DNA from 2 places in the Frankia sp. Cppng1_Ct_nod genome. Region 2 is predicted to be linked to the other one. Evidence: predicted binding sites of a transcription regulator. Region 2 holds the regulator's gene; the other holds the start of a gene.
The links. The regulator LexA, encoded in region 2, represses DNA repair genes until DNA is damaged. The targets are predictions, from matches to a motif close to CGAACNNNNGTTCG.

Region 1 (6,846 bases), on a different contig from region 2:
CTCCGCGAAAATTCGGGGAGCTCTGCGTCGTGGGTTGGTGTTTGTCGGTGGGTTCCCGATCATCATTGGTGATCGGGAACGGGTTTCGGCTGTTTCCTGCCGGGCGTGGCCGGGTCCGGTGTGCCGGTACAGCTGGCAGGATGCGGACGTGTGACAGGTGTCGGGTCGGACAACAGTGCCATGGCCGGCCGCAGGGCCATGGCGGTCATCACCTCCGTCGGGCTTGCCGCGGCTGTGGTCGTACTCGTCGTCGCGGCGATCTCGCCGTCACCTGACCGGCATCTGCGTGGCCTGCTGGTGGTGCTCTCGGTCACGGTCATACTGGGAGTGCTCGGTGGTGGACTACAGGTGATCGCCGCCGGTCGAACGACCGGACGACACCACCGACCGCGGGTGGACGGCAGGTAGCCAGGTGGTGGTGCCTGCTGGTGGTACGGGGTGGTCGGGCGACGTTGGGCCGAGCCGCATCGAGTAGTGTTTGCCAGGCCGCCGCTCGTTGGTCTGCGCGGATTCGCTCCACGTCCGACCCGAACTGCGGCTTGTCCCTCCTGCCACGGAACTCTCCGTGGCCGCCCGAGTCCACAGGAGGTGGGTTCACCCTTGTCACGGCATTACGAACTGATGGTCATCCTTGAGCCGGATCTCGAGGAGCGCACGGTCGCGCCATCCCTTGACCAGTATCTGACCGTCGTCCGCTCCGGTGGCGGCGTTGTGGAGAAGGTCGACGTCTGGGGCCGCCGCCGGCTTGCCTATGAGATCCGCAAGAGTTTCGAGGGCATCTACGCCGTCATCGACCTGTTTGCCGAGCCGGACGTCGTCGCCGAGCTCGACCGCCAGCTCGTCCTCAACGAATCGGTGATCCGGACCAAGGTGATCCGGCTTCCCGAGAAGAAGCCCCGGCGTAAGGTCGCGGCCTGAAGGGAGCGGCTTCATGGCCGGCGAGACAGTCATCACGGTGGTCGGGAACCTGACCAACGACCCTGAACTTCGGTTCACACCCAATGGCGCGGCCGTTGCCAGCTTCACCATCGCCTCGACGCCGCGAACCCTTGACCGTGCCACCAATGAGTGGAAGGACGGGGACGCGCTCTTCCTGCGCTGTTCCATCTGGCGACAGGCTGCCGAGCATGTCGCGGAGTCTTTGCAGAAGGGCGCCCGGGTCATCGTCCAGGGTCGGCTCAAGCAGCGGTCGTTCGAGACGCGTGAGGGTGAGAAGCGGACCGTCGTCGAGTTGGATGTGGACGAGATCGGTCCCTCGTTGAAGTACGCCACTGCCAAGGTCGTCAAGGCCGGCCGCGGTGGCGGTGGCGGTGGCGGCTACGGCGGGCCGGCGGGCGGGCCGTCCGGTGGCTATGGTGCGCCGCCCGCCCCCGGAGGTCCTCCCGCGGGTGGCGGCTATGGCGCCCCCGCCGGCGGCGGCTCCGGGTATGGCAGCGCACCCGTCGAGGACCCGTGGTCGGCACCCGCCGGCGCCTATTCGGAAGAGCCCCCGTTCTAGTGCTCCCGGCACTAGATCCCTGCCTCTCGGGCCACAGACAAATATAGGAGTGCACGATGGCCAAGGCGGCCGTGCGCAAGCCGAAGAAGAAGGTTTGCGCGTTCTGCAAGGACAAGAGCGACTACATCGACTACAAAGACACCTCGTTGCTGCGGAAGTTCATCTCCGACCGCGGCAAGATCCGTGCTCGGCGGGTCACCGGGAACTGCAGCCAGCACCAGCGTGACGTGGCAATCGCGGTGAAGAACAGCCGCGAGATGGCGCTGTTGCCCTACACCTCGACAGCGCGCTGAGGGGAGTGGCAATGAAGCTCATCCTCACCCAGGAGGTACCTGGCCTCGGTAGCCCCGGCGACACGGTCGACGTCGCCGCCGGTTACGGGCGCAACTACCTCATCCCCCGCCGGTACGCGATCGTCGCGACGCGGGGTGCCGAGAAGCAGATTGCCCAGATCCGTCGTGCCCGGTCGGCTCGGCAGGTCCGCGACCTCGGGCACGCAAAGGAGATTGCCGGCCAGCTTGCGACCCTGTCCGTCCAACTGGTGAGCCGGGCGGGCAAGGAAGGCCGGCTCTTCGGCTCGGTGACGGCAACCGATGTCGTCGAGGCGGTCGCCGCCGCCGGCGGTCCCGACCTGGACCGCCGACGCGTGGAGCTGCCGAAGCCGATCAAGTCGCTGGGCGCTCACACGGTCTCGGTGCATCTGCACTCGGACGTGGTGGCGACCGTCAACCTGGACGTGGTCTCCGCCTGATCGGCCTCCTCCGAGGCACAGCCACACCACAGTTTGTTGAGCACGGCGGTTGGGGTGACCGCGGTGTTGCCTGATGGCCGACGGATCGGCCGATGCGACATCGCGGTCACCCCTTGTGCTCTTCGGGGCAGGTCAAGGTCTTCATCTCGGGGTCGAGCCCAACTCGATGCCAGGTTTCTTTTGTCCACAGGCAGTGGACGGGGATGACTGTGGCCCAGCCCCGACATCTACTTGGATGATCTTTGTGTGCGCTGGTTGTCCACAGCTCCGGCTGGCTTGTCCCAACGATTTCCCCAGGACATGCGGCTTGTCCACAGCAGTTATCCACAGATGTTGTGGATAACTGCTTGGGTGTTCGGGGTGGATGCCCGTACAGTCGGCGCCGCCTACAGTTGACAAAGCCACGAAGATAGTCGAACATATGTTCGATGTTAGCCGACGTGCGGGAAGGCCGGTCATGCCAAGGGGGTGGCGATGACACTGACCGATGTTGACCGCGCCCGGGGTGGCTCAGGTGGGTCGGTCGAGTTCGACCGCACTCCACCACATGATCTTGCGGCCGAACAGAGCGTGCTGGGCGGCATGCTGTTGTCCAAGGACGCGATCGCCGACGTCGTCGAGGTGCTTGCCGCGGGCGACTTCTACCGGCCCGCCCATGGCACGGTCTACGGGGTCATCGGTGACCTGTACGGCCGTGGCGAGCCCGCGGACGTGATCAGTGTCGCCGCTGAGCTGGGCCGTCGCGAGCTGCTCGAACGGGTTGGCGGGCCGGCATACCTGCACACCCTCATCTCCAGCGTGCCGACGGCGGCGAACGCCGGCTACTACGCCCGCATCGTCGCTGAGAAGGCCGTCCTGCGTCGTCTCGTCGAGGCCGGTACACGCATCGTCCAGCTTGCGTTCGGTCCCGCGCAGGACGTGGACGAGGTCGTCGACCGAGCCCAGGCCGCCGTCTACGAGGTCACCGAACGCCGCTCGAGTGAGGACTACGCCCCCCTTGGTGATCTACTCAACCCCGCGTTGGAGGAGATCGAGGCGATCCAGGGGCATGACGGGTCGTTGACCGGCGTTCCCACCGGCTTCAACGACCTGGACGAGCTGACCAACGGGTTGCACGGCGGCCAGTTGTGGATCATCGCGGCCAGGCCCGCCGTCGGAAAAAGTACACTCGGATTGGATCTTGCTCGGGCTGCGTCCATCCGTAGCGGTATGACATCGGTGATCTTCTCGCTGGAGATGAGCCGAATGGAGATCACTATGCGGCTACTGTCGGCGGAGGCGAGGGTCTCCCTGCAGAGCATCCGTACCGGCCGGCTCACCGACGACGACTGGGCCCGCCTTGCCCGACGGATGGGCGAGGTCGCGGACGCGCCCTTGTTCATCGACGACAGCCCCCATCTGACCATGATGGAGATCCGGGCCAAGGCCCGGCGGCTCAAACAGCGCAACAACCTCCGAATGATTATTCTTGACTACCTGCAGCTCATGTCGTCGCCGAAGCGGACGGAAAGCCGTCAGCAGGAGGTCAGCGAGATATCCCGTTCGCTGAAACTGCTCGCCAAGGAACTGGACGTTCCGGTGGTGGCCATCTCCCAGCTCAACCGTGCCTCCGAGCAACGCGCGGACAAGCGCCCGCAGATCTCCGACCTCCGTGAAAGTGGATCACTCGAACAGGATGCTGACGCAGTGATTCTGCTGTACCGGGAGGACACGGTGGAAAAGGAGTCGGCCCGGGCCGGCGAGGCCGACCTGATTGTCGCCAAGCATCGTAACGGTCCGACCGGCACGGTGACCGTCGCCTTCCAGGGTCATTACTCCCGCTTCGTCGACATGGCCAGCTGACCTGCCTATGCCCTGCTGGCCTGTGCTCGGGTGGAGTCCGAGAGCGCCACGGGTAATATGGGTGTTGATCGTCGCTATGCCCTGGAGGATGTCCTTGAGGCGCTGCTCGTCACATCCACTACTTATAGTGGTAGAGCCTCGCGGTCAGCCTGCTCGTGGAGGCTTGGATGAAGATCGGCGGCAGGCACGACGTCGACCTTGACGCCGAGCAAATCTTCGAGGTTCTGTCGTAGTCCGATCAGATCGAACAGGCCTCGGTCGTCAGCAAGGTCGATCAGCAGATCGATGTCGCTGCCCGGTCCGCGGGTACGGTAGCCGGGGCTACGCGGATGGTCTCGTCGGCGCCAGCGAGCCGGAACTGCACATCGTTACCAGTGGCCCTGATCAGCCGCAGCAACATTGGTACTGTGGGCTGGCGTCGCCCAGCCTCGTAGGCGCTCACAACGCTCTGTTGGACGCCTGCGCGGTGCGCAAGTTCGGTTTGGGTGAGACCAACCTGCTGGCGGGCAAGGCTCAGCAACCCAGCAGCGAGGCATGCAGGCTCTGCGATGTCCACGGGATCAAGAATATAGCGTATCGTTACTAAAATCTTGTCGTCCTGAAACGCTGCGTCGAGAAGCGGCCGTCTTCCCGCGAACTCCCGGAACCGAGCGGGTGGCTGCCTGGTCCGGGACTCCCGCCGCACGTGCGTCGACCGGCTGGGACGGTCGAGAACCTGTACCTCCTGTAGTGCTGGGCATCGTGCTCTTCGTGATCGCGCTCTTCGTGATCGCGCTCTTCGTGATCGCGCTCTTCGTGATCGCGCTCTTCGTGATCGCGCTCTTCGTGATCGTGCTCTTCGTGATCGCGCTCCTCAGCGGCAGGCTGTTGGTTGCGGGTCTCCTCACGGCCGCGACCGTTGGTTTCGCGGGCCTGGCGTCCATCGCCGTCGCGCTGGCCGGTTCGGGCGACATCACGCAGGGCGTCGCCGCGAGCATGACCGTTGTCGCGGGCCTGCGGCTGCGCACGGGTCCTGACTGGGAGATCATCCGAGGTGGCGGGGACGGTGGAAAACCCGACGGCGTGCGTCGGGCTGGCGCTGGTCGGGCTGGTTCCGGTAGCAGGTCCTGAACAAAGGTCCGGATCGTCCGGGGTCCTGCGCCGCGGCCCCGGACGATCCGGCGTGCCTGGACCTGGCACGCGCGTGCCAGACTTGTGGTCATGACCGCCGCCGATGACCACAGGCATACCTCCCCGGCCCTGGAAGTCGCGGTCCTGGAAGTCGCGCGTTTCGACATCACGCCCGGCGAGGAGGAGAAGTTCGCCGATGCCTACCATGGCGTTGTCGGGGAGCTTGTGACCTGTCCGGGCTGTCTGTCGGTGCGGATGACCCGCGGCGTGGAGACGCCGTCCCGGTTCATCCTGCTGGTCGAGTGGGAGAATCTTGACGCGCATCTGGTGAACTTCCGGGAATCCGACCGGTTCACCCGTTGGCGCGCGGCTCTCGGCTCGTTCTTCGCCCAGCCGCCCACAGTGGAGCACGCGACAGCTGTGGAGCACGTGACCCGGCTGCCATGAGGACCTTCTTCCTGTACCTCCTCTACGCGCCCCTGTGGTCGATCTTCTTTGGCTTCCTGGCCTGGCTGATCCTGGCCATGCTGTTCCGCGGTACCGAGCTGTTCCGCGGTACCGCCGCTCGTCGACGGATCAGCCCGTATGGCTTCCTCAGGGCCGGCTACGCCATCCTCGCCATCGCGGGCCTGTTCCTGTTCACGGTCGGGACGCGGACGAGCAGCAGGGTCGAAGGGCCGGACGGCGTCCACTTCGTGACGGGCAGCCGTGACCATCAGGTGGCCCCGCTGCTGGGCACCGCCGTGTCCTTCGCGATCGTGTGGCTGGTCCGGCGGGAGTGGCTGCGCCGGCGTGGCGGCCCGCGCGGCTTCGACGAGGACTGATCCCCGGACGGTTCTGGTGGGCGGGATACGCTTGGCGCAGACGGGTAGGTCCTTGCGAGCATGCCCGACCTGGCCCGGCGCGGTCCACGTACGCGCCGATCGATCGCTACGAGGTTTGCCCACATGCCTGTTCTGCGTTCCCGAACCACCACCCATGGCCGCAACATGGCCGGTGCCCGCGCTCTGTGGCGTGCCACCGGCATGACCGACAGCGACTTCGGCAAGCCGATCGTGGCGATCGCGAACAGCTTCACCGAGTTCGTCCCCGGGCATGTGCACCTGCGGGACCTGGGCCGCATCGTGGCGGACGCGGTCGGGGAAGCCGGTGGTGTGGCACGGGAGTTCCACACGATCGCGGTCGACGACGGCATTGCCATGGGCCACGGCGGCATGCTGTATTCGCTCCCGTCCCGGGAGATCATTGCGGACAGCGTCGAGTACATGGTGAATGCGCACTGCGCGGACGCACTCGTCTGCATTTCGAACTGCGACAAGATCACTCCAGGGATGCTGCTGGCCGCTCTGCGGCTGAACATCCCCACCGTGTTCGTGTCCGGTGGCGCGATGGAGTCCGGTCGGGCTGTCGTCTCCGGCGATGTCGTCCGTTCCGGTCTGGACCTCATCTCCGCCATTGCCGCGTCCGTCGACACCACCGTCGGTGACGCGGAACTGGACGCGGTGGAACGCTCCGCCTGCCCGACCTGCGGGTCGTGTTCCGGCATGTTCACCGCGAACTCGATGAACTGCCTGACCGAGGCGCTCGGACTGGCGCTGCCCGGCAACGGCTCGACACTCGCGACCTCCGCGGCCCGGCGCGACCT
Region 2 (6,846 bases):
CCGCCGAGCCGGACCCGCCGTACTGGCCGGTCACCTGGCGCGCCCGTTCCCGCGCGCTGAGCACGCCGAGCTCCGCCCGGGTCTCCTCGGGCAGGTAGTCCAGGGCCAGGCGGCGGAAAAGGTAGTCCATCACCGACTGAGCTATCCGTACGTCTGGGTCGTCGGTCATGCCGGCCGGTTCGAAACGCATGTTGATGAACTTGCGGACGTAGGTCTCGAGGGGGACACCGTACTGGAGCGCGATCGATATCGCGATGGAGAACGCGTCCATGACACCGGACAGGGTCGAACCCTGCTTGGACATCTTGACGAAGACCTCGCCAAGACCGTCATCGGGGTAGGACCCCGCGGTCATGTACCCCTCGGCCCCGCCGACGGAGAACGACACCGTCTGCGACGGCCGGATCTTCGGTAGGCGGCGACGGACCGGTCGGTATTCCTCCGGCTGCGCCGTGGCCGCCGCGGACAGGGCCGTGTCAAGGTCCGCGGCGGCTTTCGCGGACCTCTTCGCGCCTCGTAGGTCCGACAGCGGCTGACCGACCTTGCAGTTGTCCCGGTAGATCGCCAGGGCCTTGATGCCGAGGCGCCAGCCTTCCAGGTAGATCTGTTCGACATCCTCGACGGTTGCCGAGGCCGGCATGTTGACGGTCTTCGAAATGGCCCCGGACAGGAACGGCTGGACCGCCGCCATCATCCGGATATGGCCCATCGGGCTGATCGCACGTTCGCCGATCGCGCAGTCGAAGACCTCGTAGTGCTCACGGCGCAGGCCCGGCGCGTCGATGACGTGACCATGCTCCCCGATGTACTCGACGATCGCCTCGATGGTCTCCTCGGCGTAGCCGAGCGCACGCAGCGCGCCAGGAACCGTCTGGTTGACGATCCGCATGCTGGAGCCGCCGACCATCTTCTTCATCTTCACCAATGCAAGATCGGGTTCGATGCCGGTGGTGTCGCAGTCCATCGCCAGGCCGATCGTGCCTGTCGGGGCAAGCAGACTGACCTGCGCGTTGCGCCACCCGTGCTTGTCCCCGACGGCCTGCGCACGCTCCCACTCACGGGCGGCGACGGCAAGCACCCGGGCGTCGTCGGTCCCGACCGTGCGGACCGTGTCCGTCGCCGCGGAATGTTTGCGGATCACCCTGCGATGGGCATCGGCGTTACGCGCGAAGCCGTCATAGGCCCCGACGGTCGCGGCAAGCTCCGCCGAGCGCCGGTAGGCCGTACCGGTCATCAGCGAGGTGATGGCCGCGCCCATTGCCCGTCCGCCCTCGGAGTCGTATGCGCGACCGGTGGCCATCAGCAGCGCGCCGAGGTTCGCGTAGCCGATGCCGAGCTGGCGGTACATCCGGGTTACCCGGGTGATCTCCGGGGTCGGGAAGTCCGCGAAACAGATCGAGATGTCCATCGCGGTAATGATCAGTTCGACGGCCGCCACGAACGCATCGGCATCGAAGCTCAGATCCTCACGCAGGAACCGCATCAGGTTGAGCGAGGCAAGGTTGCAGCTGGAGTTGTCCAGGTGCACATATTCGCTGCACGGATTGCTGGCACTGATCCGACCGGACTCCGGGCAGGTGTGCCAGTCGTTGATCGTGTCGTCGTACTGGATCCCGGGGTCCGCGCAGTCCCACGCCGCCTGTGCGATCGTGCGGAACAGGGACCGGGCCTGGATCGTCTCGACCGTCCGCCCGTCAAGCCTGGCCCGCAGATCGAAGTCGATGCCGTCGACGACCGCCCGCATGAACTCGTCGGTCACCCGGACGGAGTTGTTGGCGTTCTGGTATTGCACCGAGACGATGTCCCGGCCGCCGAGGTCCATGTCGAAACCGGCATCCCGCAGTGCACGGATCTTGCTCTCCTCGCGGGCCTTGGTCTCGACGAAGTCGACGATGTCGGGGTGGTCGACATCAAGCACGACCATCTTCGCGGCTCGTCGGGTAGCGCCACCCGACTTGATCGTGCCGGCCGATGCGTCGGCACCGCGCATGAAGCTCACCGGGCCGGATGCGGTACCACCCGAGGACAGCAGTTCCTTGGACGAGCGGATGCGTGACAGGTTCAGCCCCGCGCCGGACCCGCCCTTGAAGATCAGCCCCTCCTCCCGGTACCAGTTGAGGATCGACTCCATCGTGTCGTCGACGGCAAGGATGAAACAGGCCGAGACCTGTTGCGGGGCGGAGGTGCCGACGTTGAACCACACCGGGCTGTTGAAGCTGAACACCTGGTGCAGCAGCATCCAGGTCAACTCATGCTCGAAGATCTCGGAGTCCGTCTCCGACGCGAAGTACCCGTTCTCGCGCCCGGCTGCCGCATAGGCGCGCACCACCCGGTCGATGAGCTGGCGCAGGGACCACTCGCGGGCCGTGCTGCCCAGCGCGCCGCGGAAGTACTTGCTCGTGACGATGTTCGTGGCGTTCGCCGACCAGAAGTCGGGGAACTCCACACCACGCTGCTCGAAGTTGACCGAGCCGTCCCGCCAGTTGGTCATGACGACATCGCGTGCTTCCCAGGTGACCTCGTCGTAGGGATGCACGCCGGGCGAGGTGTTGACCCGTCTCACCTTCAGGCCGGTGGCCTTGCCTGCGGACTTGCTCGACTTCGTCCCGCGGGTCTCGGTCATGGCGCTCCTCGTCTGGTGCCCTCGGACCTCCGCCGACGCGAAAAATCATGATCGCGTCACCTTCGGCCGGCCGGCGTTCGGCGTCTGCGGTGTGCAGCTACTACAACGACCTGGTCTGTGCCCGGAGATCGACTATCGCGGTCTCGAAGTCGTCCAGGGAATCAAAGGCCAGATACACCGAGGCGAACCTCAGGTAGGCGACCTCGTCGAGCTCCCGCAGCGGCCCGAGAATGGCCCGGCCGATCTCGTCGGAGGGAACCTCCGCGGTCCCCGACGCGCGCAGCGTGTCCTCGACCAGCTGGGCGAGCACGGCCAGTGCATCCGCCTCGACGGGACGGCCCTGGCACGCCCGCCGAACCCCCGCGACCACCTTCGAACGACTGAACGGTTCGGTCACACCGCTACGTTTGATCACCCGCAGCGATGCCTCTTCGATCGTCGTAAAGCGACGGTTACAGGACGGGCATGACCGACGGCGACGGATCGCGGCGCCTTCCTCGGCTTCGCGACTGTCCACGACCCTGCTGTCAGGGTGTCGGCAGAACGGACACCGCACCGACGATCCCCCCAAGGTCCCGGAGCCTCCGGCCGCGCGAAAAAACATGATCGCGCACCCGTTGGCCACTAGGTATTGATGACTTACATTCCCGTAACTACAAGATGTTGTGGTCGAGCCTAGGGCGAGACACAGCAAACAGGCAAACCAACGGCGTGTCGCGCCGTCACGGCAGGCGCAGCGCCTGACCGGGCACAAGATCGGTCGAGTCGAGCTGGTTCATACCGGCCAGGCGGGCGACAACCACCCGCGTGTCGTTGTCCGGAGCCACCGCACGGGCGATCCCCCACAAGGTCTCCCCGGGGCGCACCACGTGCACTCGAGTAGAGCCGTCACCCACCCGCGACGTGGCCGACGACCTCACCCGCGCAAGAGACAGGACCAGGCTGAAAACCACCATAACCAGAACAACCAGGACGATTCGACCCCGCCTGGTCAGCCTCAGCGGAGGTGCGGCCGATCTCTCCACCACACCCACCTCCTCTACTTCCACTACCGCGAACAGCACCTATAATGAACATAAGTTCGATCGAACGTCTGGTCGAGTATGCACTTCCGAATCCGACGGAATCGTCGTAACACGCTCGAACAGACGTTTGAGATATTCGGCCGCGGCGGTTACGGTCGTACCGATCAGATGCAGGTCGTGGCCACCAGCTCTGGTTCATGGTGAAACCATCAGGTATGCCGGGAGCGGAGTCTCCCACGACCGAAAACGAAGGAGAGCGGCAGGCATGACCACCGACCAGAACCGCGCCCGACGCGGCAGGCCCCCCCGCGGCTCAGTGCGCGACCTGCCGGACGGGCCGGCGGACGCCTCGGGCCTGACCCCTCGGCAGCGCAAGGTGCTGGAAGTGATCCGCAATTCCGTCGAACGCCGTGGTTACCCGCCGAGCGTGCGCGAGATCGGCGAGGCCGTCGGGCTGACCAGCACCAGCAGCGTGGCGCACCAGCTCAAGACTCTGGAGGAGAAGGGCTTCCTGCGTCGGGACCCGAACCGCCCACGAGCCATGGAGGTGCTGTCCGCGGATGCGCCGGTACGGCCTGCGGCACGCGAGGTTCTGCCCGCCGGTCCGTCTCCCGCGCCGTCAGCGGGCGCCAGCGAGTCCCCGACACCGGCGGGCAACCATGCCCAGACGGCATACATACCCCTGCTCGGCCGCATCGCCGCGGGCGGCCCGATCCTCGCCGAGCAGGCCGTCGAGGACGTCTTCCCGCTTCCCCGTGAGATCGTCGGCGAGGGCACCCTGTTCCTGCTGCGGGTTGCCGGCGACTCTATGATCAATGCTGCGATCTGTGACGGGGACTGGGTGGTTGTCCGCCAGCAGCCGGTCGCGGACAACGGCGAGATCGTCGCCGCGATGATCGATGGCGAGGCGACGGTCAAGACGCTACGCCGCCGCGACGGCCACATCTGGCTCCAGCCGCAGAACCCGGCCTATGCTGAAATTCCGGGTGACGAGGCGTCGATCCTCGGCCGGATCGTCGCGGTCCTGCGCCGGGTCTGACGGCCCGCGGGGAGCTGCACAAGTGGATGTCGTTACCAACCGGCGGAATGCCGGTCGGGTCGTGGCCGTTGTCGGGCCGACCGCGGCCGGCAAGAGCGACCTCGCGATCGGCCTGGCAGCCGCGCTGGGCGGCGAGGTCGTGAATGCCGATTCCATGCAGCTCTACCGCGGAATGGACATCGGTACGGCCAAGGTGCCGCCAGGAGAGCGCAGCGGCATCCCGCACCACCTGCTCGACGTCTGGGACGTCACCCGTACCGCCGACGTGGCGTCCTACCAGGCGCATGCACGAACGGTGGTCGACGGGCTCCTCGCCGCCGGCCGTACCCCGGTTCTCGTGGGTGGCTCCGGGCTCTACGTCCGGGCGGTCCTCGACGATCTCCACTTCCCCGGCACCGACCCGGCGGTGCGGGCCCGGCTGGAACAGGAACTGGCCGAGCGGGGCTCCGCGGCGTTGCATGCCGATCTCGCCGGCCGGGCGCCCCAGGCGGCTGCCGCCATCCTGCCCAGCAACGGCCGTCGGATTGTGCGCGCGTTGGAGGTGGTGGAGCTCACGGGCGGTTTCAACGCATCCCTTCCCGACCATCGCGCGGTATATGACGTGATCCAGATCGGCATCGACCATCCGCACCTCGACTCCCGGATCTCCGACCGCGTGGCGGTGATGTGGGCCGTGGGCATGGTCGAGGAGGTCCGCACACTCGCCGGTATCGGCCTGCGGGAGGGTCGTACCGCATCGCGCGCACTGGGCTACGCTCAGGTCCTCGCCTGGCTGGACGGTGAACTGGAGTCGGCCGAGTCCGCCCGACTTGCCACGATTGCCGCGACGCGCCGATTCGCTCGTAGACAAAGGTCGTGGTTTCGCCGTGATCCCCGCATAATCTGGCTGGACCGTCCCGACGTCGAACAGGTGGCGGGCATGGTCAGCTCGCCCTGACGTGCGATGGGCCAGGTGCGGCCCGTTCATCCCGGCGTCTGGAGACACCTGTGACCGCGCTCGAGCTGAACCTCGTCCCGGCCCTGTGCGCCGCGTTCGACGACGGGTCGTTACAGCTGCACTACCAACCCGAGGTCGATCTGCGCAACGGATCGGTTCCGGGGATGGAGGCGTTCCTGCGGTGGCAGCATCCCGAGCGGGGACTGCTGTGCCCGTCGCAGTTCATGCCGGTCGCCGCAGCCGCCGGCCTCGCCGAGCAGGTCGGCAACTGGGTTCTACGGACCGCCGTGGCGGAAGCCCGGACATGGCACGAGATGGCTTCCGGAACCATGATCCGCCCGCCCCGGCTATGGGTGAACATTTCCGCCGACCAACTCACCCGGCCGGACTTCCCGGTCGAGGTGGAACGGCTCGCGCATGATCGGGCGCTACCACCCGGAGCACTCGGGCTGGAGTTCACCGAACAGACCCTGGGCCTCGCGCATATCGGTATCCCACAGCTGCTGGCCCGGCTGCGCTCACTCGGACCGGCCGTCGGCGTCGACGGCTTCGGTACCTGGTATGCATCACTGTCCACACTCGACGTCCTGCCGCTGGACATGGTGAAGATCGACGGTAGGTTCCTGCGTGCGATGCAACGGGATCTTGAAGGCGAGGCGGTGCTGGCATCCATCATCGCGCTGGCCCACCGGCGCCGGATGATCGTGACCGCCGAGGGCGTCGACAGCACGGTCACCGCCTCCCGGTTGGCCGCGATGAACTGTGACCGCGGGGCCGGCCGGCTGTTCTGCCCACCGGTCCCCACCGACGATGCCCGTATGATCGCCCTTGGTCGGGGGCGGCCGCAACGTTCCCGCCAGCGGTCCCGGTCAGCACCGGCCGGTGCCACCGCCACCGTTCCGATGCGGACCGCCGCCACGGCCGGCTGACCGGCTCCGCCCTTCTTCCCATCGCACGATGCCGCGACGGGCGAGGACCCAACGGGCGAAAAGCGGTCGCGACCTGTGGCTCCACGTGGGACTCTGCGATACAGGACGTGTCGACCGAGGACGGCTTCCCTCCGATGAGGCCAGCTCCCGGCCGCGCAGAAGAAGGGCAATATGACGCTATCCGCCATCCACGACCCGGACCACGGCCGTTTCTTCGATGCCTCCGGCGAAGGGCTCGACCTCGCAGACCGCTCCGCCCTTCGCCGGGTGCCAGGTCTTGCGACCGAACTCGA

Region 1: dnaB (replicative DNA helicase) is a predicted target of LexA. The motif match lies at 2,664-2,677, and genes of this name have one in related genera.

The regions. Positions count from the first base shown of each region.
Region 1 covers NZ_CAKKTK010000021.1:43,954-50,799, reverse strand. Annotated here, with positions in the region: gene NBW77_RS08805 (hypothetical protein) at 151-408, shown strand; gene rpsF (30S ribosomal protein S6) at 601-918, shown strand; gene NBW77_RS08795 (single-stranded DNA-binding protein) at 932-1,498, shown strand; gene rpsR (30S ribosomal protein S18) at 1,555-1,791, shown strand; gene rplI (50S ribosomal protein L9) at 1,803-2,249, shown strand; gene dnaB (replicative DNA helicase) at 2,724-4,091, shown strand; partial or broken gene NBW77_RS22350 (nucleotidyltransferase family protein) at 4,214-4,381, opposite strand; gene NBW77_RS22345 (helix-turn-helix domain-containing protein) at 4,366-4,647, opposite strand; gene NBW77_RS08775 (hypothetical protein) at 4,746-5,201, shown strand; gene NBW77_RS08770 (antibiotic biosynthesis monooxygenase family protein) at 5,292-5,648, shown strand; gene NBW77_RS08765 (hypothetical protein) at 5,645-6,025, shown strand; gene ilvD (dihydroxy-acid dehydratase) at 6,149-6,846, shown strand, end outside.
Region 2 covers NZ_CAKKTK010000020.1:13,141-19,986, forward strand. Annotated here, with positions in the region: gene NBW77_RS08395 (vitamin B12-dependent ribonucleotide reductase) at 1-2,623, opposite strand, end outside; gene nrdR (transcriptional regulator NrdR) at 2,724-3,227, opposite strand; gene NBW77_RS08405 (LysM peptidoglycan-binding domain-containing protein) at 3,346-3,651, opposite strand; gene lexA (transcriptional repressor LexA) at 3,914-4,687, shown strand; gene miaA (tRNA (adenosine(37)-N6)-dimethylallyltransferase MiaA) at 4,710-5,624, shown strand; gene NBW77_RS08420 (EAL domain-containing protein) at 5,675-6,553, shown strand; gene hflX (GTPase HflX) at 6,725-6,846, shown strand, end outside.